One region of the Pectobacterium parmentieri genome, then DNA from elsewhere that is predicted to be linked to it. Evidence: predicted binding sites of a transcription regulator. Region 1 holds the regulator's gene; each other region holds the start of a gene.
What was found. Region 1 encodes PurR, which represses purine synthesis genes. Its sites were predicted from a motif close to CANGCAAACGTTTGCNTG; they were not measured.
Positions count from the first base shown of each region.

Region 2: the regulator PurR is predicted to act here: its motif matches at 4,037-4,054, upstream of carA (glutamine-hydrolyzing carbamoyl-phosphate synthase small subunit).
Region 3: the regulator PurR is predicted to act here: its motif matches at 2,709-2,726, upstream of purH (bifunctional phosphoribosylaminoimidazolecarboxamide formyltransferase/IMP cyclohydrolase).
Region 4: the regulator PurR is predicted to act here: its motif matches at 1,604-1,621, upstream of tusA (sulfurtransferase TusA).

Region 1 covers NZ_CP015749.1:1,197,087-1,202,766, forward strand. The annotation lists gene A8F97_RS05320 (MATE family efflux transporter) at 1-178, opposite strand, end outside; gene A8F97_RS05325 (riboflavin synthase) at 427-1,062, shown strand; gene cfa (cyclopropane fatty acyl phospholipid synthase) at 1,122-2,276, opposite strand; gene purR (HTH-type transcriptional repressor PurR) at 2,594-3,619, opposite strand; gene cydH (cytochrome bd-I oxidase subunit CydH) at 4,011-4,100, shown strand; gene A8F97_RS05340 (C40 family peptidase) at 4,191-5,042, opposite strand; gene A8F97_RS05345 (Grx4 family monothiol glutaredoxin) at 5,384-5,680, shown strand, end outside.
Region 2 covers NZ_CP015749.1:4,896,771-4,902,450, forward strand. The annotation lists gene ileS (isoleucine--tRNA ligase) at 1-758, shown strand, start outside; gene lspA (signal peptidase II) at 755-1,270, shown strand; gene fkpB (FKBP-type peptidyl-prolyl cis-trans isomerase) at 1,270-1,743, shown strand; gene ispH (4-hydroxy-3-methylbut-2-enyl diphosphate reductase) at 1,724-2,674, shown strand; gene dapB (4-hydroxy-tetrahydrodipicolinate reductase) at 3,010-3,831, shown strand; gene carA (glutamine-hydrolyzing carbamoyl-phosphate synthase small subunit) at 4,277-5,425, shown strand; gene carB (carbamoyl-phosphate synthase large subunit) at 5,440-5,680, shown strand, end outside.
Region 3 covers NZ_CP015749.1:3,796,850-3,802,529, forward strand. The annotation lists rRNA gene A8F97_RS17230 (23S ribosomal RNA) at 1-271, opposite strand, end outside; tRNA gene A8F97_RS17235 (tRNA-Glu) at 506-581, opposite strand; rRNA gene A8F97_RS17240 (16S ribosomal RNA) at 722-2,264, opposite strand; gene purH (bifunctional phosphoribosylaminoimidazolecarboxamide formyltransferase/IMP cyclohydrolase) at 2,869-4,458, shown strand; gene purD (phosphoribosylamine--glycine ligase) at 4,476-5,680, shown strand, end outside.
Region 4 covers NZ_CP015749.1:3,950,893-3,956,572, reverse strand. The annotation lists gene A8F97_RS17960 (MFS transporter) at 1-4, shown strand, start outside; gene A8F97_RS17955 (DcrB family lipoprotein) at 40-606, opposite strand; gene A8F97_RS17950 (7-cyano-7-deazaguanine/7-aminomethyl-7-deazaguanine transporter) at 793-1,470, opposite strand; gene tusA (sulfurtransferase TusA) at 1,687-1,932, shown strand; gene A8F97_RS17940 (zinc/cadmium/mercury/lead-transporting ATPase) at 1,992-4,346, opposite strand; gene A8F97_RS17935 (lysoplasmalogenase) at 4,441-5,070, opposite strand; gene A8F97_RS17930 (DUF1820 family protein) at 5,252-5,572, shown strand; gene A8F97_RS17925 (DUF1145 family protein) at 5,655-5,680, opposite strand, start outside.

The DNA of each region.
Region 1 (5,680 bases):
AAAGAATGGCGGGTAGCCAGATGGACGTCCCTACTGCGACGGCGGCCATATCGGTGGCGCTATAAGCACCTGCCATGATGGTGTCAACCACACCCATTGATGTTTGGGACACTTGCGCAATAATGACAGGAACAGCAAGCGCCGATAATTTACGCGCTTCTGTCAGATACTGTTGCACGGATACCTTCCTTGAATGACTTAATTTTGCTAGCGGGATGAATAATCTGGATATGAAAAACGTCAAGAATAAAATGAGAGCGTTATTGTAACGACTTAATAAAAGTAAACCAGCATGAAAGAGAATATATTCTTTTTGTTACGCTGCGGTTTCGATCGCGTTTAACGCGCGGTATTCCGGTTTGGTTTTCCGTGGAATATCGGGCACACTGCACAGCGTCATTTCTTTGTTTTTAAGAGGCAAGCCGCATGTTTACCGGTATTGTTCAGGGCACCGCACCTGTGGTGTCAATTGAAGAAAAATCCAATTTTCGTACTCACGTTGTTCAACTCCCCCCCGACCTGCTGCCAGGGCTCACGCTCGGTGCATCGGTGGCGCACAACGGCTGCTGCCTGACGGTGACGGCTATTGATGGCGATCGTGTCAGTTTTGATCTCATGAAAGAAACGCTGCGGCTAACGAATCTGGGGGATATTCATGAAGGCGATGTCGTGAATATTGAGCGAGCGGCGAAATTCGGTGATGAAATCGGTGGACATGTGATGTCGGGCCACATTATGTGTACGGCGGAAGTGGTTAAGATCCAGGTTTCAGAGAACAACCACCAGATTTGGTTCCGCCTGGCAGATGAAGCGCTGATGAAATACGTGCTGCACAAAGGTTTTGTCGGGATTGATGGCATCAGCCTGACGGTGGGCGAGGTGACTCGCGGGCGTTTCTGCGTGCATTTAATTCCAGAAACGTTGAATCGCACAACGCTAGGGCAGAAACGTTTGGGGAATCGCATTAATATTGAAATCGACCCACAAACTCAGGCCGTGGTGGATACCGTCGAGCGTGTGCTCGCCAGCAAGCAGGCGAGCGAACTCGGTAGCGAAGATTAAGTTTTGTGTTGCCTATTTTGTTAAACCGGATGGATGTGCTCATCCGGTTCCTCTTCTTCTCAACGCAAAACGCGTAATCCACCGTCAATGCCATTAATGCTGAAGACGACCTGCCAGAGCTGAAGATCTCTTGCTCTGAAGGCTCCGGCACACGCGTTCAGATAGTAGCTGAACATCCGACGGAAGCGGGCAGTATAGCGTGTGGAAAGCTGGGGCCATCCTTGCTGAAAGCGCGTATGCCACGCCATTAATGTGCGATCGTAATCGGTGCCGAAGTTGTGCCAGTCCTCCATCACCATGTAAGGCTCGCTTGCCTGCGCAATGTGCTGGATGGATGGAATACAGCCGTGGGGGAAGATGTATTTATGCATCCAGGGATCGTTACTATAAGAGGCCGTTTTGTTGCCCCCGATGGTATGTAACAGGAACAACCCATCTGGCTTTAGATTACGCCGCACGACGCTAAAGTAGTTGTCATAGTTGCGCGGCCCGACATGCTCAAACATGCCTACCGATACTGCGCGGTCAAATTGCCGATCGAGATCGCGGTAATCCTGTAACGCAATGATGACATCCAGCCCCTGACAGCGCTGTTGTGCCAGCGTCTGCTGTTCCCTGGAAATGGTGATGCCATACACGGAAACACCGTAGCGACGTGCCGCGAACTCAGCAAGCCCGCCCCAGCCGCAGCCGATATCCAGCAGAGACATGCCGGGCTTGAGCTGAAGTTTTTCGCAAATCAGGGTGAGCTTATCTTCCTGCGCGCATTCCAACGTTTGCGCTTGTTTCCAGTAAGCGCAGGAATATTGCATGTAAGGATCCAGCATCAGGGCAAAAAGGTCATTACCCAAATCGTAATGCCGTTCGCCGACCACTCGGGCGCGTCGGTGGGATTGTAAATTCGTGACGCGAGCGGCGGCGATCCTCATAAGATCGCGCAGACGGCGGGGGAGTGTATTCTTTAGCCCGGCGCGTAGGACGAGATGGAAAAAGATATCCAGCCGTTCACACTCCCACCATCCGTCCATATAGCTTTCACCTAATCCCAGCGAACCTTTTTGCAAGACGCGTTTAAAAAAATCAGGGTGGTTGACGCAGATATCAAAAGGGCGGGGGCCGTTAATGGCGATATCCGCCGTGGCTAACCTGTCTTGCATGATGTTGAACCAGGGCGAGGTATGGCTACGCTGTTCTTTTGCATAAGGTGTACCCATGATGTCTCCTAAATTTTTCACGTGTGAAAGTATGGAAAAACATACCTGGACAGCACTTACCGCAGCCGATGTATCGGCTGTCACCAGAGAAAAATGAAGAAGACATTTGCACATAAGCAGGTGGTTATCTGCCCATTGGCAAAAAACGCGTATCCGCTTACTTACGTGCGGCTATCGCTATTTGGGGTGTTATCAGTGAAAGTGAAACGCAGTTTTCAGTTTAAATCTGCTTCAGCCAACGTACAAGAAAATTGGCTGAAGCTGACAAGGGAAGCAGGCAGGAATTAAGAAAATCGGTCTATGTTGGATCGCCGAGGTTAGCGGCGATAATCGCGGAACGGGCCGTCGGCAACCGAGCGGCGTTCAATCAGCGTCGGATGCACTTCAATGACGTGTGCATCTTCGCGCTTGCTGGTAATCCGATCCAGCAACATAGAGAAGGCGGATTGGCCCAGACGCTCTTTCGGCTGATGGATGGTAGTCAGTGCCGGTGTAAAGAAACGCGCGTGACGCACATTGTCATAACCGATCACCGAAATGTCCTGTGGTACACGTAACCCCAATTCGTCTGCCGCACAAATGGCACCCATCGCCATGATGTCGCCACCACAGAATACGGCGGTGGGTCGCTGTTTTTGCGCGAGAATCTGATGCATGGCTTTATAACCGGATTCCGGTTCAAAATCGCCCCGCACGACCCATTCATCGCGCACGGTGATGTCGGCTTCCTTCAGGGCTTTTAAAAAGCCAAGGTAGCGCCCGTTCCCCGTGTTGCGCTCTTGTATCCCTGGGATGGCACCGATATCCCGATGGCCGCGTTCAATCAGATAGCGACCCGCCATATAGCCGCCTTCAAAGGCGTTATCGATGATGGTATCGGTGAAATCGCTGTGCATCTGCCCCCAGTCCATGACGACCATGGGAATGCTGCGATAATCTTCCAACATGCCCAAGAGTTCTGGCGGGTATTCGGCACACATGACCAGCAGGCCGTCGACGCGTTTTTGCGCCAGCATCGAGAGATAAGCGCGCTGTTTACCGATGTCGTTATGAGAATTACACAGCACCAGCGTGTAACCTTTGGCATAACAACTGTTTTCGACTGCTTCAATGATCTCAGCGAAATAGGGTGCTTCGCTGGATGTGGCCAGCAAGCCGATAGATTTAGTGTGATTAACTTTGAGGCTGCGGGCGACGGCGCTGGGCGAATAGTGCAATTCCTTGATTGCTGCCCTGACGGCTGCCTTAGTCTCTTCGGCGACGAAACGTGTTTTATTGATCACGTGCGATACGGTTGTGGTGGAAACGCCAGCACGTTTTGCCACATCTTTAATCGTTGCCATCTAAAAATGACTCCTGAACTTACCTGTTACAGACGTAAGTATATTGTTAATCGTTTGCCTACGTTTAAAGTTCTTCTTCTAAGCTAAAAAACAGGATTTCAGAAGGAGAGTGCCGAATGTTATACCGAAGGGATCTGGCTTGACGTTTTTCGACTGATACGCAGCGCTTTCATAAACAGCGGATTGTGTCCGATTTATCATGAAAGTGAAAGGGCTAATTTATACTATTAGTGACGCATTCGTCGGAGATTTTTCGCTAGAATTATGAAAGAATCATAATAACCCTATTATTTGTCGCCTTAACTGCCTAAGCAGATTCGGCTGTGAAGGGGGCGTCTTTTTTTTCAGATGAAGTTTCAGATGAAATTTGTTTGCTAATAAGGAGTGGTTTATGGATACAGATCTGAAGATGTCTTTGCTGACAACCGTCGGCTCGTTGGCTGTGATCATCGCGTTTAGTTTCATTGCGGTGTTGAACTAATCCTTCAGTGCTTTTGCGCGGGTTAGGTATTCAGACAGGTTTATGGCGAATAAACGTGTCTGAATACGCTTCTGTTCGACGAATCGTCTCTTAACGAATCGTCTGTGGTGTCACTACGCGACGCGCTCCAACATAGTGCTCCTGCCAATAATCTTCACTTAGCTTGCTGATACGAATATCTGAACCTGTACGCGGTGACTGGATAAATTTGCCTTCCCCCAGATAAACCCCGACGTGATCGGCCGCACCACGATTATTGATGCGGAAGAAGACCAGATCGCCACTTTCCAGATCACTCTTTTTAATCGGCGCGGCATCACGCAGATGGTACATTTCGTTTGCGGTGCGTGGGATTTGGATCTTAACGACATCTTTATACGCGTAATAGACCAGTCCGCTACAGTCGAATCCGGTAAAAGGAGATGAACCGCCCCAGTGGTAAGGTTTACCGATCTGGCTCATCAACTTATTCATTGCTGTCGTTTTGGCGTGCTGATAGCGTTTTTTATGTGCCGCACTCAGCGTCATCCCTTTTTCTGTGGTTGGTGGCTCTTTATCCACTTTCCCTTTGAGCGTGGCCTTCTTCAACCCGGTTTTGACTCTGGTCTGTGCGATTGTTTGCTTATCTTCTCCAGATTTCAGCTTTTTAAGGTTTTTTCTCACTAGCGCAGGTGTGTTGCCTTGCGTCCGTGATGATGCCTTTTCTGTCGATTTGTTCGCCGTGCGAGATTTGGTTTTATTGCTGACTGCGATGGGTTCTGGTTTTTTGCTTTTGATTGGCGTCGGTGATTTAGCATTACCCTTTGTTTGACGACCTTTCTTATTCGTTTCTTCAACGGTGCTTTTCTTCGGTGCAGAATGCGGGGTATGCGGCGCAGCCTGAACGATGTTCAGGGATAGGTTGCTGAAAAATAATATAAAAAGAGTAATAAATAAGCGCATAATAAAAGTGACCGAACATAATCCTTAACTCGCTCAATCCGCACAGTATTCCTGAAAACGGCGTCATAAAAAAGTGGGCACGGTCGCTTTATTCATACAGAATAGTGAAAAAACGTTAATAGTTATTTTTTCGTTTGATTTATCAGCGTTTTCTGGCGTTGATTTCATCAATGCTGAATAATCGAGATAGAAAAATAACCCTACAAAAAATGGCGTTTTTTTGTAGCCAGTGGCATCGGTACAATATCATTGAGTCAATGTCGCTGTCTTAACACTCTGACGGCGACTCATGGCTAGCGTTTTGGACGTTAGCCATCCTATAGATTTAAGGAAGCAAAAAGATGACGACACCGACAATTGAAAAAATTCAGCGCCAAATTGCTGAAAACCCGATTCTGCTGTACATGAAAGGTTCCCCAAAATTGCCAAGCTGCGGTTTTTCTGCACAGACCGTTCAGGCATTGTCTTCTTGTGGCGAACGCTTTGCTTATGTTGATATTTTACAGAACCCGGATATTCGTGCTGAGCTGCCAAAATACGCGAACTGGCCGACATTCCCACAGTTGTGGGTGGACGGCGAGCTGGTTGGCGGTTGTGATATCGTGGTTGAAATGTTTCAGCGCGGTGAACTGCAACAA
Region 2 (5,680 bases), 1.3 Mb from region 1:
GCTGGGCCGTTGGCTGTGCGAAAGCGGCGCAGGATGAGATCCTCGAAGCCTATGAAAGCTACGATTTCCACCGTGTGGTACAGCGCCTGATGCAGTTCTGCTCGATCGAAATGGGCTCGTTCTATCTGGACATCATTAAAGATCGTCAGTACACGGCAAAAAGCGACAGCGTGGCACGCCGTAGCTGCCAGACTGCGCTATACCATATCTCAGAAGCGCTGGTACGCTGGATGGCACCGATTATGTCCTTCACGGCGGATGAAATCTGGAGTTACTTGCCGGGTGAGCGTGTGCAGTACGTGTTTACCGAAGAGTGGTATGACGGCCTGTTTGCGCTGGATGCCTCAGAAACCATGAACGATGCGTTCTGGGCGGATGTCCTGAAAGTACGTAGCGAAGTGAATAAAGCGATCGAACAGGCGCGTAATGACAAGCGTATTGGTGGATCGCTCGAAGCTTCCGTCACGCTGTACGCCGATGCTAATCTGGCGGACAAGCTTAACCAGTTGCAGCAGGAACTGCACTTTGCGCTGTTGACGTCAAAAGCGCGGGTGGAACGTTATGAAAATGCGCCAGATAGCGCACAGGCAACGGAACTCACCGGACTGAAAATTGCCTTAAGTGAGGCAGAAGGGCACAAGTGTCCACGCTGCTGGCATTACGAGACGGATATCGGTAGCAATGCCGAGCATCCTGAAGTGTGTGGTCGCTGTGCGACTAACGTAGGCGGCAATGGCGAAGAGCGTAAATTTGTCTGATGAATAAAATCTGTTCGAGCGGATTGCGCTGGCTCTGGCTGGCGATACTGGTTTTAGTGGTCGATCTTGGCAGCAAACAGTGGATCCTTGCCCACTTTGCGCTGGGTGATACGGTGCCAATTATGCCTTCTCTGAACCTGCATTACGCCCGTAACTATGGCGCAGCGTTCAGCTTCCTGGCGGATAAAGGCGGCTGGCAACGCTGGTTCTTTGCTGGGATTGCGATTGCGATTGTGGTTGCTCTCGTGGTGATGATGTACCGTGGCAGCGTCAAGCAGAAGCTAAATAACATTGCCTATTCGCTGATTATCGGCGGTGCACTGGGCAATCTGTTTGACCGGACATGGCACGGCTTTGTCGTTGATTTCATCGACTTCTATGTTGGTGATTGGCACTTCGCTACGTTTAATTTAGCCGATACCGCGATCTGTATTGGTGCGGCGCTCATTGTGCTGGAAGGGTTTTTCAGTACGCATGATGATACTGATACCGTTAAGCAAAAGGGTCACTGATGTCCGAGACTGTGCAGCACAACAGCGCGCTGCTGGTGCATTTTATTCTGACGCTGGAGGATGGCTCTGCGGCCGAATCCACGCGTGAGCGCGGCAAGCCAGCGCTGTTTCGCCTTGGCGATGGCAGCCTGTCTGAGGCGTTGGAACAACATCTGTTGGGATTAAAGCGCGGCGATAAACGCAAGTTTACGCTGCCGCCGGAGTCGGCCTTTGGGCCGACCAATCCGAACTTGATCCAGTTCTTCCTACGTCGTGATTTTGCCCAGACCGGCGTGCCGGATGTGGGCACCATCATGCTGTTCAGCGGCGTTGCCGGAAATGATATGCCGGGGATTATCCGCGATGTGACCGAAGAGTCCGTCACCGTGGATTTCAACCATCCTTTATCTGGTCAGGCGATTACCTTCGATCTTGAAGTGCTGGATATCGATCCCGTACAACAGGAGGTGACACATGCAGATCCTGCTGGCTAATCCACGCGGTTTTTGTGCCGGTGTCGATCGGGCTATCAGCATTGTGGAACGTGCGCTGGAGCTTTTTGGTACGCCGATCTACGTCCGTCATGAAGTGGTACATAATCGCTATGTGGTTAATGGCTTACGCGAACGCGGCGCGATTTTTATTGAGCAGATCGAAGATGTGCCGGATGGTGCGATTCTGATTTTCTCGGCACATGGCGTTTCGCAAGCGGTACGTAATGAAGCCAAAAATCGTGACCTGACGGTGTTCGATGCGACCTGTCCTCTGGTAACCAAGGTGCATATGGAAGTTGCCAGAGCCAGTAAGAAAGGTGTCGAAGCGATTCTTATCGGGCATGCCGGACACCCTGAAGTTGAAGGGACGATGGGGCAGTACAGCAGTGAAGATGGCGGCATGTATCTGGTGGAGTCCCCTGAGGATGTCTGGCAGCTACAGGTAAAAGATGAAAGTAATCTGTGCTTTATGACGCAAACCACGCTTTCTGTTGATGACACCTATGCGGTGATTGATGCCTTGCGTGAGCGTTTCCCGCAGATTGTCGGCCCGCGTAAAGATGATATCTGCTATGCCACGACCAATCGTCAGGAAGCGGTTCGTCATTTGTCGGATAAGGCGGATGTCGTTTTTGTTGTGGGCTCTAAAAACTCCTCAAACTCCAACCGCCTTGCTGAATTGGCGCAGAGAGCCGGGAAAGCGGCCTATCTGATTGATGCTGCCGAAGATATCCAGGAATCATGGGTAACGGGCGTTGCGCAGGTTGGCGTCACCGCAGGGGCATCGGCCCCGGATATTTTGGTTCAACAGGTGATTCAGCGCCTGAAAGAATTAGGCGGCAAGGTTGCGGTTGAAATGCAAGGGCGTGAAGAAAACATCGTCTTTGAAGTGCCGAAAGAACTGCGTGTTGAAGTGAAACAGATCGATTAGTCTGTTTCTGCGATAGGGCTTCGGCTCTATCGCTGTTATTCCCGTCTCTATCTCCCCTTGTATCCATTCATGAAAATGGTAATGCATAAAAATGAATTTTTATGCGTTATCCCGTATGGTTTATTTCTGACCGTTTTTGCTTATCTTCAAACGCCTTAAGGCTTTTCATCGTTTTCCGACGCGATTCTGCTGGCTGTAGCTAGACAGTTTTGCTGATTTTCTGCGGCTTCAAACAGTATTTTCTAATCTGGCGGTAAATCCGCTGGCGATAGTGCGCAGCGCCCGTTAACCTGATGTTATTTTTATGTCGTCAGGATCAAAAAGAGAGAGACATTATGAAAGATTCATCCATCCGTATTGCGGTGGTCGGTGCGGGCGGCCGTATGGGGCGTCAGCTAATTCAGGCTGTTGAGCAAATGGACGGTGTGGTACTGGGCGCGGCACTCGAACGTTCTGGCTCGTCCCTGATCGGAAGCGATGCTGGTGAGCTGGCGGGGCTGGGTAAAAACGGTATCACCGTGAATGAAAGCCTGGATGCCGTGCAGAATGATTTCGATATTTTGATCGACTTCACCCGACCGGAAGGTACGCTCGCGCATCTGGCATTTTGTCGCCAGCACCGTAAGGGCATGATTATTGGGACGACCGGCTTTGATGACGCAGGCAAGGCGGCGATTAAGCAGGCTGCACAGGATATCGGGATTGTGTTTGCGGCGAACTTCAGCGTTGGCGTCAACGTCATGCTGAAACTGCTGGAAAAAGCCGCCAAGGTCATGGGCGACTATACTGATATCGAAATCATTGAAGCACATCACCGCCACAAAGTGGATGCGCCGTCTGGTACCGCGCTGGCGATGGGCGAAGCGATTGCCGATGCGCTGGGACGCGATCTAAAGTCTTGTGCAGTGTACGCGCGTGAAGGCCATACCGGTGAGCGCGATCCAAAAAGCATTGGCTTTGCTACCGTGCGGGCTGGCGATATTGTCGGTGAACATACGGCGATGTTTGCTGATATTGGCGAGCGGGTTGAGATTACCCACAAGGCATCCAGTCGGATGACGTTTGCTAATGGTGCAGTAAGAGCGGCTATCTGGATTAATTCTAAGGAAGATGGTCTTTTTGATATGAGAGATGTGCTTTCTTTAGATGATTTGTAGTATTTTATTTTTATAACAAAAATATATCTATATGAAAAAGGTGGGCTTTTTTGTGTTCGCCTTTATTTTTTCATTTTTGGTTTGTTTTTGTTGTTATCACCGGTTTTTATGTGTGTTTTATTCTCTTTTTTCGTGATGGTTTACCTTCCTTACTTCCTAAATGTCCTTTATTGGTTATTTGTCGCCCTTATTTTAACAAAATTGTCTCGCAACCGTTTACTTGTCTGAGTTGATACGGCTTTTTACGTCAGTGGGCGGTTATTTATTTCGGAAAGCATAAAAATAAGAGAAAAAAAGCGGTTTGGGTAGACAATCGGGAAGACCATCATTAAAATGCGCCCAATTTGCCAAAAATTGGCCTTACAGGTAGTTTTTGCATTGATTTAGTGGCTCGAATCTGAATTAATATGCAAATAACGTGATTGTTTATTCCTTGGAGGGTGTTTTGATTAAGTCAGCGCTATTGGTTCTGGAAGACGGAACCCAATTCCACGGTCGGGCCATTGGGGCAGAAGGATTGGCAGTGGGGGAAGTGGTCTTCAATACGTCGATGACCGGTTATCAAGAAATCCTTACTGATCCTTCCTATTCCCGCCAGATTGTCACTCTCACTTATCCCCATATCGGTAATGTTGGCGCCAATGCCAACGATGAAGAATCCCCATCTGTACAGGCTCAAGGTCTGGTTATTCGCGATTTACCTCTGATTGCCAGCAACTACCGTAGTGAAGAAAGCCTCTCTGAATACCTCAAACGCAACAACATCGTCGCCATCGCTGACATCGATACCCGTAAACTAACCCGTCTGCTGCGTGAAAAAGGCGCACAGAATGGCTGCATCATCGCGGGCGATGCACCGGATGCCGTTGTCGCCTTGGCGAAAGCGAAAGCTTTCCCAGGGTTGAAAGGGATGGATCTGGCCAAAGAAGTGACGACGGCAGAAAGCTATAGCTGGTTACAGGGAAGCTGGACGCTGGAAGGTGAATTGCCTGCGGCGAAAAACGAAAGCGACCTGCCTTACCACGTGGTGGCTTATGACTACGGTGTGAAACGCAACATTCTGCGTATGCTGGTGGATCGCGGCTGTCGCCTGACGGTCGTTCCAGCGCAGACACCTGCTGAGGACGTACTGAAGCTTAATCCAGACGGTATTTTCCTCTCTAACGGCCCGGGTGACCCGGAACCGTGTGACTACGCAATTCGCGCGATCAAAACCTTCCTGGAAACGGATATTCCGGTATTCGGTATCTGTCTGGGTCACCAACTGCTGGCATTGGCGAGCGGTGCGAAGACCATCAAAATGAAGCTGGGTCACCACGGTGGCAACCATCCGGTAAAAGATCTGGATAACGACTGTGTGATGATCACCGCACAGAACCACGGCTTTGCGGTGGATGAAGCTAATCTGCCTGACACACTGCGCGTCACGCATAAATCCTTGTTTGACCACACGGTTCAGGGAATTCACCGTACTGACAAACCGGCGTTCAGCTTCCAGGGGCACCCAGAAGCCAGCCCTGGCCCGCATGATGCCGCGCCGCTGTTCGACCACTTTATTGACTTGATTCAGACTTACCGTTCTTCAGCTAAATAATCAGGAGCGAGAAAATGCCAAAACGTACAGATATTAAAAGCATCCTGATTCTGGGCGCAGGCCCGATTGTCATCGGCCAGGCGTGTGAGTTTGACTACTCGGGTGCACAGGCGTGTAAAGCGCTGCGTGAAGAGGGTTACCGCGTTATTCTGGTGAACTCCAACCCAGCAACCATCATGACCGACCCGGAAATGGCCGATGCAACTTACATCGAGCCGATTCACTGGGAAGTGGTGCGTAAAATCATTGAAAAAG
Region 3 (5,680 bases), 2.4 Mb from region 1:
CTGGGCTCCTCCCCGTTCGCTCGCCGCTACTAGGGGAATCTCGGTTGATTTCTTTTCCTCGGGGTACTGAGATGTTTCAGTTCCCCCGGTTCGCCTCATTACGCTATGTATTCACGTAATGATAGTGTGTCGAAACACACTGGGTTTCCCCATTCGGGTATCGTCGGGTATAACGCTTCATATCAGCTTACCGACGCTTATCGCAGATTAGCACGCCCTTCATCGCCTCTGACTGCCTAGGCATCCACCGTGTACGCTTAGTCGCTTAACCTCACAACCCGAAGGTGTCTTGAATAAATCAAGGTCACGTTCGCGCTGCGATTATTTGAGAGACTCATTGACAGACTGATGCATCACGACGCACCCGAAGGTCATCGTGTTTTCTCAGCCGTCATGTTTCAATTTTCAGCTTGTTCCAGATTGTTAAAGAGCAATATCGTAAACATGACTCCAAAGAATCATCTTTAAGATATTCGGTGATAATGTCTTTCACTCATTATCGGATTGGCGTCCCCAAGGGGATTCGAACCCCTGTTACAGCCGTGAAAGGGCAGTGTCCTAGGCCTCTAGACGATGGGGACACGAAAAATCCGTACCGAATCAGAAATTCGGCACTATCGCGTCAGCATGAGTCTACACTCATGACATCAACAGGTGCGCTTGCTCAGTATTTTCATCAGACAATCTGTGTGAGCACTTCACTTAACACACATCTTTTTGGTAAGGAGGTGATCCAACCGCAGGTTCCCCTACGGTTACCTTGTTACGACTTCACCCCAGTCATGAATCACAAAGTGGTAAGCGCCCTCCCGAAGGTTAAGCTACCTACTTCTTTTGCAACCCACTCCCATGGTGTGACGGGCGGTGTGTACAAGGCCCGGGAACGTATTCACCGTAGCATTCTGATCTACGATTACTAGCGATTCCGACTTCATGGAGTCGAGTTGCAGACTCCAATCCGGACTACGACGTACTTTATGAGGTCCGCTTGCTCTCGCGAGATCGCTTCTCTTTGTATACGCCATTGTAGCACGTGTGTAGCCCTACTCGTAAGGGCCATGATGACTTGACGTCATCCCCACCTTCCTCCGGTTTATCACCGGCAGTCTCCTTTGAGTTCCCGACATTACTCGCTGGCAACAAAGGATAAGGGTTGCGCTCGTTGCGGGACTTAACCCAACATTTCACAACACGAGCTGACGACAGCCATGCAGCACCTGTCTCACAGTTCCCGAAGGCACTAAGGTATCTCTACCGAATTCTGTGGATGTCAAGAGTAGGTAAGGTTCTTCGCGTTGCATCGAATTAAACCACATGCTCCACCGCTTGTGCGGGCCCCCGTCAATTCATTTGAGTTTTAACCTTGCGGCCGTACTCCCCAGGCGGTCGACTTAACGCGTTAGCTCCGGAAGCCACGCCTCAAGGGCACAACCTCCAAGTCGACATCGTTTACAGCGTGGACTACCAGGGTATCTAATCCTGTTTGCTCCCCACGCTTTCGCACCTGAGCGTCAGTCTTTGTCCAGGGGGCCGCCTTCGCCACCGGTATTCCTCCAGATCTCTACGCATTTCACCGCTACACCTGGAATTCTACCCCCCTCTACAAGACTCTAGCCTGTCAGTTTTGAATGCAGTTCCCAGGTTAAGCCCGGGGATTTCACATCCAACTTAACAGACCGCCTGCGTGCGCTTTACGCCCAGTCATTCCGATTAACGCTTGCACCCTCCGTATTACCGCGGCTGCTGGCACGGAGTTAGCCGGTGCTTCTTCTGCGGGTAACGTCAATCGACAAGGTTATTAACCTTATCGCCTTCCTCCCCGCTGAAAGTGCTTTACAACCCGAAGGCCTTCTTCACACACGCGGCATGGCTGCATCAGGCTTGCGCCCATTGTGCAATATTCCCCACTGCTGCCTCCCGTAGGAGTCTGGACCGTGTCTCAGTTCCAGTGTGGCTGGTCATCCTCTCAGACCAGCTAGGGATCGTCGCCTAGGTGAGCCATTACCTCACCTACTAGCTAATCCCATCTGGGCACATCCGATGGCAAGAGGCCCGAAGGTCCCCCTCTTTGGTCCGAAGACGTTATGCGGTATTAGCTACCGTTTCCAGTAGTTATCCCCCTCCATCAGGCAGTTTCCCAGACATTACTCACCCGTCCGCCGCTCGTCACCCGAAGAGCAAGCTCTTCTGTGCTACCGCTCGACTTGCATGTGTTAGGCCTGCCGCCAGCGTTCAATCTGAGCCATGATCAAACTCTTCAATTTAAGATTTGTTTGATTTGCTGAACTCGTCAGCGATGCTCAAAGAATTAAAACTGTTTATTCGTAATGAATTTCACTGTTGTTCACTCTTCAAGACTTTTTATATCGTTAAGATACGGTCTTGTGAGTGCCCACACAGATTGTCTGATTATATTGTTAAAGAGCAGTGCGTTGCGGTCTTATCCGCTTCGCGAGGTGGCGTATGTTACGCTTATCACCTTCAGAGTCAACGTTTATTTTAAAGCGTTTTCTCTTTCTTTATCGACCCGGTTGTGAGTCACAGCGCCGTGTCGATGGAGGCGCATTATAGGGACTTCTCGACCTGCCGCAATAGGTATTTTAAAGAAAAATGACTGTTTGCTGCATTCCACAGCAAAACCCCACCTTATACCTATTTTTGCACAAACTTATCCACAGAAAGCATTCTACTCAAAAATTGACGAGCATCACGCAAACGTTTTCGCTACAATTCACCCCATTCAAAATCGTCGTATTTTTGCGAACGCTAACTGAATATTTCTCTTTATTCCGCAATCATTGCTCTGACAAAGACGATATTCACATACCGTTCTTTACTGACTACCCAAATCCAGGGGATAACACCATCATGCAACAACGTCGTCCAATTCGCCGCGCTCTGCTCAGCGTTTCTGACAAAGCAGGTATTGTCGAATTTGCTCAAGCTCTGTCCCACCGTGGCGTCGAGCTCCTTTCAACGGGCGGAACCGCCCGTTTGCTGGCTGATGCTGGCTTAGCCGTGACAGAAGTCTCCGACTACACCGGTTTCCCGGAAATGATGGATGGGCGAGTAAAGACCCTGCACCCGAAAGTACACGGCGGCATTCTGGGACGGCGCGATCAGGATGATGCGATCATGGCGCAGCACGACATCAAGCCGATCGATATCGTTGTTGTGAACCTGTACCCGTTTGCTCAGACCGTCGCCCGTGAGAACTGCACGTTAGAAGATGCCGTTGAGAACATCGATATCGGTGGCCCGACGATGGTACGCTCCGCCGCCAAGAACCATAAAGACGTCGCTATCGTGGTTAAGAGCAGTGACTACAACACTATTATTAATGAAATCGACGCCAACGAAGGTTCATTGACCTACGAAACCCGTTTCGATTTAGCCATTAAAGCCTTCGAACACACCGCCGCATATGACAGTATGATTGCCAACTACTTTGGCGCACTGGTTCCGCCTTACCACGGTGATACCGATAAGCCATCTGGCCACTTCCCGCGCACGTTGAACCTGAACTATATCAAAAAGCAGGACATGCGCTACGGCGAGAACAGCCATCAGCAAGCGGCCTTCTATATAGAAGAGAATATTCGCGAGGCCTCGGTCGCCACTTCTATACAGTTACAAGGCAAGGCGCTGTCTTATAACAACATCGCCGATACCGATGCTGCACTGGAGTGTGTGAAGGAATTTGCCGAGCCAGCCTGCGTTATCGTTAAACACGCGAATCCGTGTGGTGTCGCGATTAGCGGCTCAATTCTTGATGCCTACGAACGCGCCTATAAAACCGACCCGACATCCGCATTCGGCGGCATTATCGCCTTCAACCGCGAACTGGATGAAGAAACGGCACAGGCCATCATCAGCCGTCAGTTTGTCGAAGTCATTATTGCGCCATCCGCCAGCGAGGCTGCTTTGAAGGTTACCGCAGCCAAACAAAACGTGCGTGTCCTGACCAGCGGTAGCTGGCTGCAACGCGTTCCGGCTCTGGACTTCAAACGCGTCAACGGCGGTTTGTTGGTACAGGATCGCGATTTGGGTATGGTCGATGCGTCTCAACTGCGTGTCGTGACCGAGCGCCAGCCGAGCGAGCAGGAATTACGCGATGCCCTCTTCTGCTGGAAAGTGGCTAAGTTCGTTAAATCCAATGCGATTGTGTACGCACGTGACAACATGACCATCGGGATAGGTGCCGGTCAGATGAGCCGCGTTTACTCCGCGAAAATCGCCGGAATCAAAGCGGGCGATGAAGGGCTGGAAGTCAAAGGTTCCGCCATGGCCTCCGATGCATTCTTCCCATTCCGCGATGGTATTGATGCCGCCGCTGCCGTTGGCATTACCTGCGTGATCCAACCGGGCGGCTCTATCCGTGATGATGAAGTCATTGCCGCCGCCAACGAACACGGCATTGCGATGATCTTTACCGACATGCGCCACTTCCGCCATTAATTCTGGAGCTGACCGAAATGAACATTTTAGTAATTGGTAATGGCGGACGCGAGCACGCGCTAGCGTGGAAAGCTGCACAGTCACCGCTGGCAAAACAGGTTTATGTTGCTCCGGGAAACGCGGGCACCGCGCTTGAACCCGCGCTGACCAACATCGATATCGCCGCAACCGATATTCCGGCGTTAGTCGCCTTTGCCCAGGAAAACCACATCGATTTAACCATCGTTGGCCCAGAAACGCCGTTAGTTATCGGGGTTGTGGATGCGTTTCAGAGCGCAGGTCTAAAAATCTTTGGCCCGTCACAGGCCGCAGCACAATTAGAGGGTTCTAAGGCCTTTACTAAAGATTTTCTGGCACGCCATAACATCCCGTCGGCGGAATACCAGAATTTCACCGAAGTGGAACCAGCGCTAGCCTATGTACGCAGCAAAGGCGCACCTATCGTCATCAAGGCAGACGGATTAGCCGCAGGTAAAGGCGTGATTGTTGCCATGACGTTGCAGGAAGCCGAAAACGCCATTCAGGATATGCTGGCAGGTAATGCATTCGGCGATGCCGGACACCGTATCGTGGTAGAAGAGTTCCTTGATGGTGAAGAAGCAAGCTTCATCGTTATGGTGGACGGCAAGAATGTGCTACCGATGGCAACCAGTCAGGATCATAAACGCGTTGGGGATAAAGATACGGGCCCGAATACTGGTGGTATGGGCGCTTATTCGCCAGCACCGGTCGTGACCGATGAAATCCACCAGCGCGTGATGGATCAGGTTATTTGGCCGACCGTGAACGGCATGGCCGCAGAGGGAAATACCTACGTTGGTTTCTTGTATGCCGGTCTGATGATTTCTGCCGATGGCCAACCAAAAGTGATCGAATTCAACTGTCGCTTTGGCGATCCAGAAACACAGCCAATTATGCTGCGCCTGCGCTCCGATCTGGTGGAACTGTGTCTGGCAGGCTGTGACGGAACGTTGGGTCAGAAAGATTCAGTCTGGGATGAACGTCCGTCTCTGGGCGTGGTATTGGCCGCAGGCGGTTACCCATCTGACTACAATACCGGCGATGTGATTTCTGGTTTACCGCAGCAGGATGCAGAAGATGGCAAAGTTTTCCATGCTGGCACCAAGCTGAATGGGATTAATGTCGTTACCAACGGCGGGCGAGTACTGTGCGTCACAGCATTGGGTAATACCGTGGCTGAAGCACAACAACGCGCGTATGA
Region 4 (5,680 bases), 2.3 Mb from region 1:
GTAGCCACCGAGGTGGCTACTCCCAGACGATAAGGCCGATTATTTCAGCTTCAGCGTGTGGATGATGCCTTCTGCTTCGCTCTGTGCCTGTTGCTGATTGCCGGCTGGCAGCGTGATCTGCAAGGTCAGCAGTTGGTTTTCCACTTTGCCTAACACCACAGAGGAATAAGCCTGCTGTCCGCTGCTGGTGATAATGCTGTCGAGCTGTTGCAACTTCTTGCCGTCAACGTCGATGGTTTTGTTGGTAACGACCTGAAGGTTGGCGTCACGCGTGCGCTGATGATCTTCCAGGCGCTGCGCCAGCACGGTCAACTCGTCTGTGGTGTCATCGCCCAGAATCACGATGACGGCTTTCTGCCCGTTGTCATTCGCGTAAACGTGCATGTTGTTTGCTTGTGTACCAACTTTACCGCTTTGGTCACTCATATCGGCTGGTAGAGTAAACGCAATTTTACCCTCCAATAATTCAATGTTCTGGCCCGCGCTGGCTTCTGCGGCGGGTTTATCTTGTGCACCCGCTTTTGCGGCGTCATCCGTTTTGCCATCACAGGCAGCAAGCAGGCCGACAAGCAGGCCGACACCGAGGTATTTGATTACATTCGACATAGGTTCCCTTTCTCTCGTTTTTGAAACAGGTCATCTTTTGAAATAGGTAATAACAGTATGGCACCTTATTCAGATAGCAAAAACAAGCGTTTTGTTGTTGCAAACCGTTGTTGACGCCTGCGTTTTTTTACAAAACGATAAGTGATTTAAGGAGAAAAGGCGGCGTAAATTGCCGCCCGAATGGTATTAATGGTGACTGCTGACGGAGTGATAGCCGAGACTGCCTTTCTGCTCACTCAGACGTTTGAGCACCATGTTCAGCATGACGCCGTACATCGGCAGGAAGAAGGCCAGGCTGATCAGCAACTTGAAGGCGTAATCCACCATCGCAATCTCGATCCAGTTTGCTGCCATGAAGGCATCGGTGCTGCGGTAAAACGCGATGAAGAAAAAGGCCAGCGTGTCGCTAAAATTACCAAACACGATTGAAACCGCGGGTGCCACCCACCACGCGCGTTTCTGACGCAGCCGATTGAAGACGTGGACATCCAGAATCTGGCCCAGAACATACGCCATGAAGCTGGCGCAGGCGATACGTGCCACGACGATATTCACCTGATTCAACGACTCAAATGACTGCCACGATCCCTGATAAAACAGTGATGAAATGAGATAGGAAATCACCAACGCAGGCACCATGACGGTCAGAATGATACGACGCGCCAGCGGCGCACCGAAAATGCGAACCGTCAGGTCAGTGGCCAGAAAAATAAACGGAAAGGTAAATGCGCCCCAGGTGGTATGAAAACCGAAAATCAATACCGGGAGCTGAACCAGATAATTACTCGACGTAATGATCAGGACATGGAACAACGACAGCCAGATCAGCGCCGTAAGCCGCTGCTGGGGAGTAAAACGATACATAATGTGACCTTTTTGGTTATTGGGGTTAGGGAACCCAAGGGATAACGTGCAGATTTATGCTGCAACGCGGCGGCATAATACGCAATTGTTTCGCTAATGCAATGTGTTTTACCGAGAACGGATGGTTGTTTTGTGCGCAAACGTTGTCGTCGCTTGCGTCGGGAAATCCTCCGCGTAAACTAAGGCGGTTTTTTGATTCCAGCACTGAGAACGTTGATGACCGATCCCTTTACCAACCCGGATAAAACCCTTGATGCCCAGGGGCTGCGTTGCCCTGAGCCTGTGATGATGGTACGTAAGACGGTACGCCAGATGGAAACCGGGCAAACGCTGCTGATTATTGCCGACGATCCGGCCACCACTCGCGATATTCCCGGTTTTTGCGTGTATATGGAGCATGAGCTTCTGGCGCAGGAGACCGAGCAGCTTCCCTATCGGTATCTGCTGCGCAAGGGTCACTGATACTCGTCATACTTCAAGCCGCAGGTGCGCGGCGTTGCACCGCGCACCGTAGACTGCGATTAGTCCTGTTTTCTCAGCAGCCGCAGCGCGTTGGCCGTGACCAGTGCCGTTGCGCCCGAATCCGCCAGCACCGCCAGCCACAGCCCGGTAATGCCCAGAATACTGGTGACCAGAAATACCGCTTTCAGCCCCAGCGCGATGGTAATGTTCTGACGAATATTACGCTGCGTTGCCCGTGACAAGCTGATCATGGCCGCTAGCCCGGTCAGGCGGCTGTGGGTTAATGCTGCATCGGCGGTTTCCAGCGCCACATCCGTACCGCTTCCCATCGCGATGCCGATGGTTGCGGCTTTCATGGCTGGCGCGTCGTTGATACCGTCGCCCACCATTGCCACGGGGTGCTGCTGACTCAGTTCGCTGACTGCTGTGACCTTATCGGCAGGGAGCAGGCTGGCTCGGTAATCGATCCCCAATGTCGCTGCAATCGCTGCCGCTGCGCGGGGATTATCGCCCGTGAGCATGACGCCGCGGACCCCCAATTGCTGCAAGGCATCCAACGCTTCACGCGCATCGTGGCGTAACGTATCACTCAATGCCAACAAGCCGAGCAGCCTGTCGTCTTCTTGCACCACCACGACGGTTTTCCCTTCGCTTTCCAACATATCGACCCGTTGCAACCAGTCGGCATCAAGCAGATTGGTTGCGATGCGGCTTGGGGCGCTGACCTGAATCCGTTTGCTGCCTATCGTGCCTTCAACGCCGACACCCGCCAGCGCTTTACGGTTTTCCGCCAGCGGCAGGAACGTGCTGCTGGATAACGCATGCTGGACGATCGCCTTGGCAAGCGGATGGTGTGAACCTGATTCCACCGCAGCGGTGCGCGTCAGCAACGCCGTTTCGCTAATACCTGCTGCGGGTAACACGTCCGTCACCTGCGGCTTGCCTTCCGTCAGCGTGCCGGTTTTATCAAATGCGATAGTCTTGATGCTGCCCAGCGATTCCAGCGCTGCCCCGCCTTTAATTAGCGCTCCACGGCGTGTTGCGGCGGCCAGCCCAGAGGTAATCGCCGCAGGCGTTGAGATCACCAGCGCACACGGACAGCCGATTAACAGCAGCGTCAGACCGCGATAAATCCATTCTTGCCACGGTTGTGCCAGCAGCAGCGGCGGCACCAGAATCACTAACAGCGACAGCAGCATAATGGCAGGTGTGTAGTAGTGGCTGAACTTATCGAGGAAGCGTTCTATCGGTGCGCGGCGCTCTTCTGCTTCTTCTATCAATTGCAGAATACGGTCGATGGCACTGTTGCCCGGTTGTGAAACCACTCGCAACTGCACGACCCGATCGACACACAAGCTACCAGCGGCAATTTTTTCACCGGGTGTGCGCTCAATCGGCACCGACTCGCCGGTTAGGGCGCTTTCATCAAAGCTGGCGTCGCTGTTCAAGAGTTCTGCATCGGCAGGGAGCCGTTCGCCGGGAGCGACTTCAATGACATCGCCGGGCACCAGACTCGCAACAGGGACGAGGCGTCGCTGCCCGTTTCCTACGACCGTAGCATCTTCAGGAAGCAGTGCCATCAGTGCGGTTACGCCCCGTCGTGCACGGTTTGCCGCGTAAGATTCCAGATATTCGCCCAGCATAAACAGCAGCAAAATAACGGTGGCTTCGGTGGTGGCACCAATCAAGAGCGCTCCGATGGAAGCCACGCTCATTAGCGTTTCAATCGCGAAAGGCGTACCCGTGCGAATGAGCTGCACCGTTTTTTTCAGGATTGGAATCAGCCCGACAAGGGTAGTTGCGATAAACGCGATCTGCCCGCTGCGCTCGCTTAGCAGGGAAAGTCCCCAGCTTGCAGCAGCCAGCAACGTGAAAAGTATTAAGAAACCATATTCATGCACGAAACGACGCACGGTAGACGTGTCGGGTGGTGCGATGGGGAGTGCAGTGTCCTGCAAGGTGAAGCCAGCTTGCTGAACGGCATGTTGAACCTGAGGACGGATATCGGTGTAGGCATCAACCACCAATTTTTCGGTGGCGAACAGCACTTTGGCTTGTTCAATTCCGGTGAGATTTTTTACGGCATTTTCGATTTTACGTGCGCAACTGGGACAATCCATCCCGCTGATTTTCCAACTGAAACGCTGGTGGGATCGGGGCCTGTCGCTGTCGCCACCGTCGGGGTCGTCTGAATCCGCGCTACCGCCGCTGTCTGACGAGTGCTGCTCTGTGCCACATGCGGTCTGAACGGTGGCATCGGACGTATGCTTGGTTGAACAGCAACTGTGGTCGGCGTGGTTCGAATGCTGGGTGTGCTCGTTGCAGCAGCTTTTGGCGCTGCGTGGCGCGTGGTGAACGCTGTTATTGCAGCAGGCTGATTTCTCAGTGCTGTGGTGATGCTGATGAGAGTGCATGTCTTCCTCCTGGGTTATTAGTGATAGCCATTCTCATCAGGAACTTTACACCGCCGCTCAAGGCTTAGCCAGCCTTTCGTGAGCGTCGCGAACGTCAGAAATAGAGGGAGCGCACGATCAGGAAATGGCCGCCAAAATAGCCCGCCGCCACTATCGCCTGATGGGCGCGGAACGGGAAACGATAATGGTGAATCAGCCATATCGCATGGGCGATAAACAGCAGTACGGTGCCCGTTAGCAGGGAGAAGTTCGCGCTTGTCCCCAGTGCAAAATAACGCTCACCGGCAATCCACACCATCAGCGTTGTCATGATAATAAACGCGCAGGCAGGCCAGCGTTGTGCATCTAATCGCCCCCAGATAATGGCGATAAGGAGTGCGGCCACAACGATCAGCGTCAATGCCAACGGCCAGAAAAAGGTGAACGAGACTTGCCCGGTAAAAAAACCGATGGTGTACAGCAGGTGGGAGAGGAAATAGGCCGCAAAGGCGTAAAGCAGGCGCTGAGTCGGGAGCAGCAGCAGGGTATCTGCCACCAGCGTAGCCAGTAGCCCCAGCACGATCAGATAGCCCGGCACGCCGAGCAGTGGTGTCTGCCAGGCTAGCGCCAGCAGCAATAGCATTGTGACGGGTTTGAATAACCAACGCTGCCATGTTGGGCCACGATAGCTGGCGTCCACATACAGCCAACCAGAAAAAAGCACAGCAATAAATGACCAAAGCATAGCGTGTCCTTTTTGTGTTTTTGTTTGTGTCAGGATAAAAATAAACCGTTCTTTATCCAGTGTAGGGGATTGTGAGGAAGTTAAACAACACGGCGTGAGACGGATGCGCCTTTCGTGAGCTTCATGTTATGTTATCGCCCGTTTTTACGCCGCGACGTCTCTGAAGGGAGCATTGTGTTTAATGAGTAATGAATCCGCACTTTATCGTATTCAATTTATAAATAACGGTAAGAATTACCAGCTTTACGTGCGTGAGTTGGTGCAAAGCAGCCTGTTTGGTTTTATTGAAATTGCCGACTTTGTATTTGATAGCCAGTCTACGGTGTTGGTTGACCCGTCAACCGAGAAACTGAAAACGGAATTCTCCGGCGTGAGCCGCAGTTTCATCCCGTTACAGGCGATTATTCGTATTGATGCCGTGACGGAAAAAGGCAGCGCCCGCATTTCTGATTTAGGCGATAACGTCACCGCGTTCCCTTACCTTCCCGGTAAAAAGTCCTGATTTTTGCGGTGCGCCCTCTGTGGGACGAAAGGGCACGGTATTGATGCCTGGTGCCCCAGGAAATATTGTGCCCCAGTAGCGCTTACGGCTTCGGTGGCTTGGGCTGTT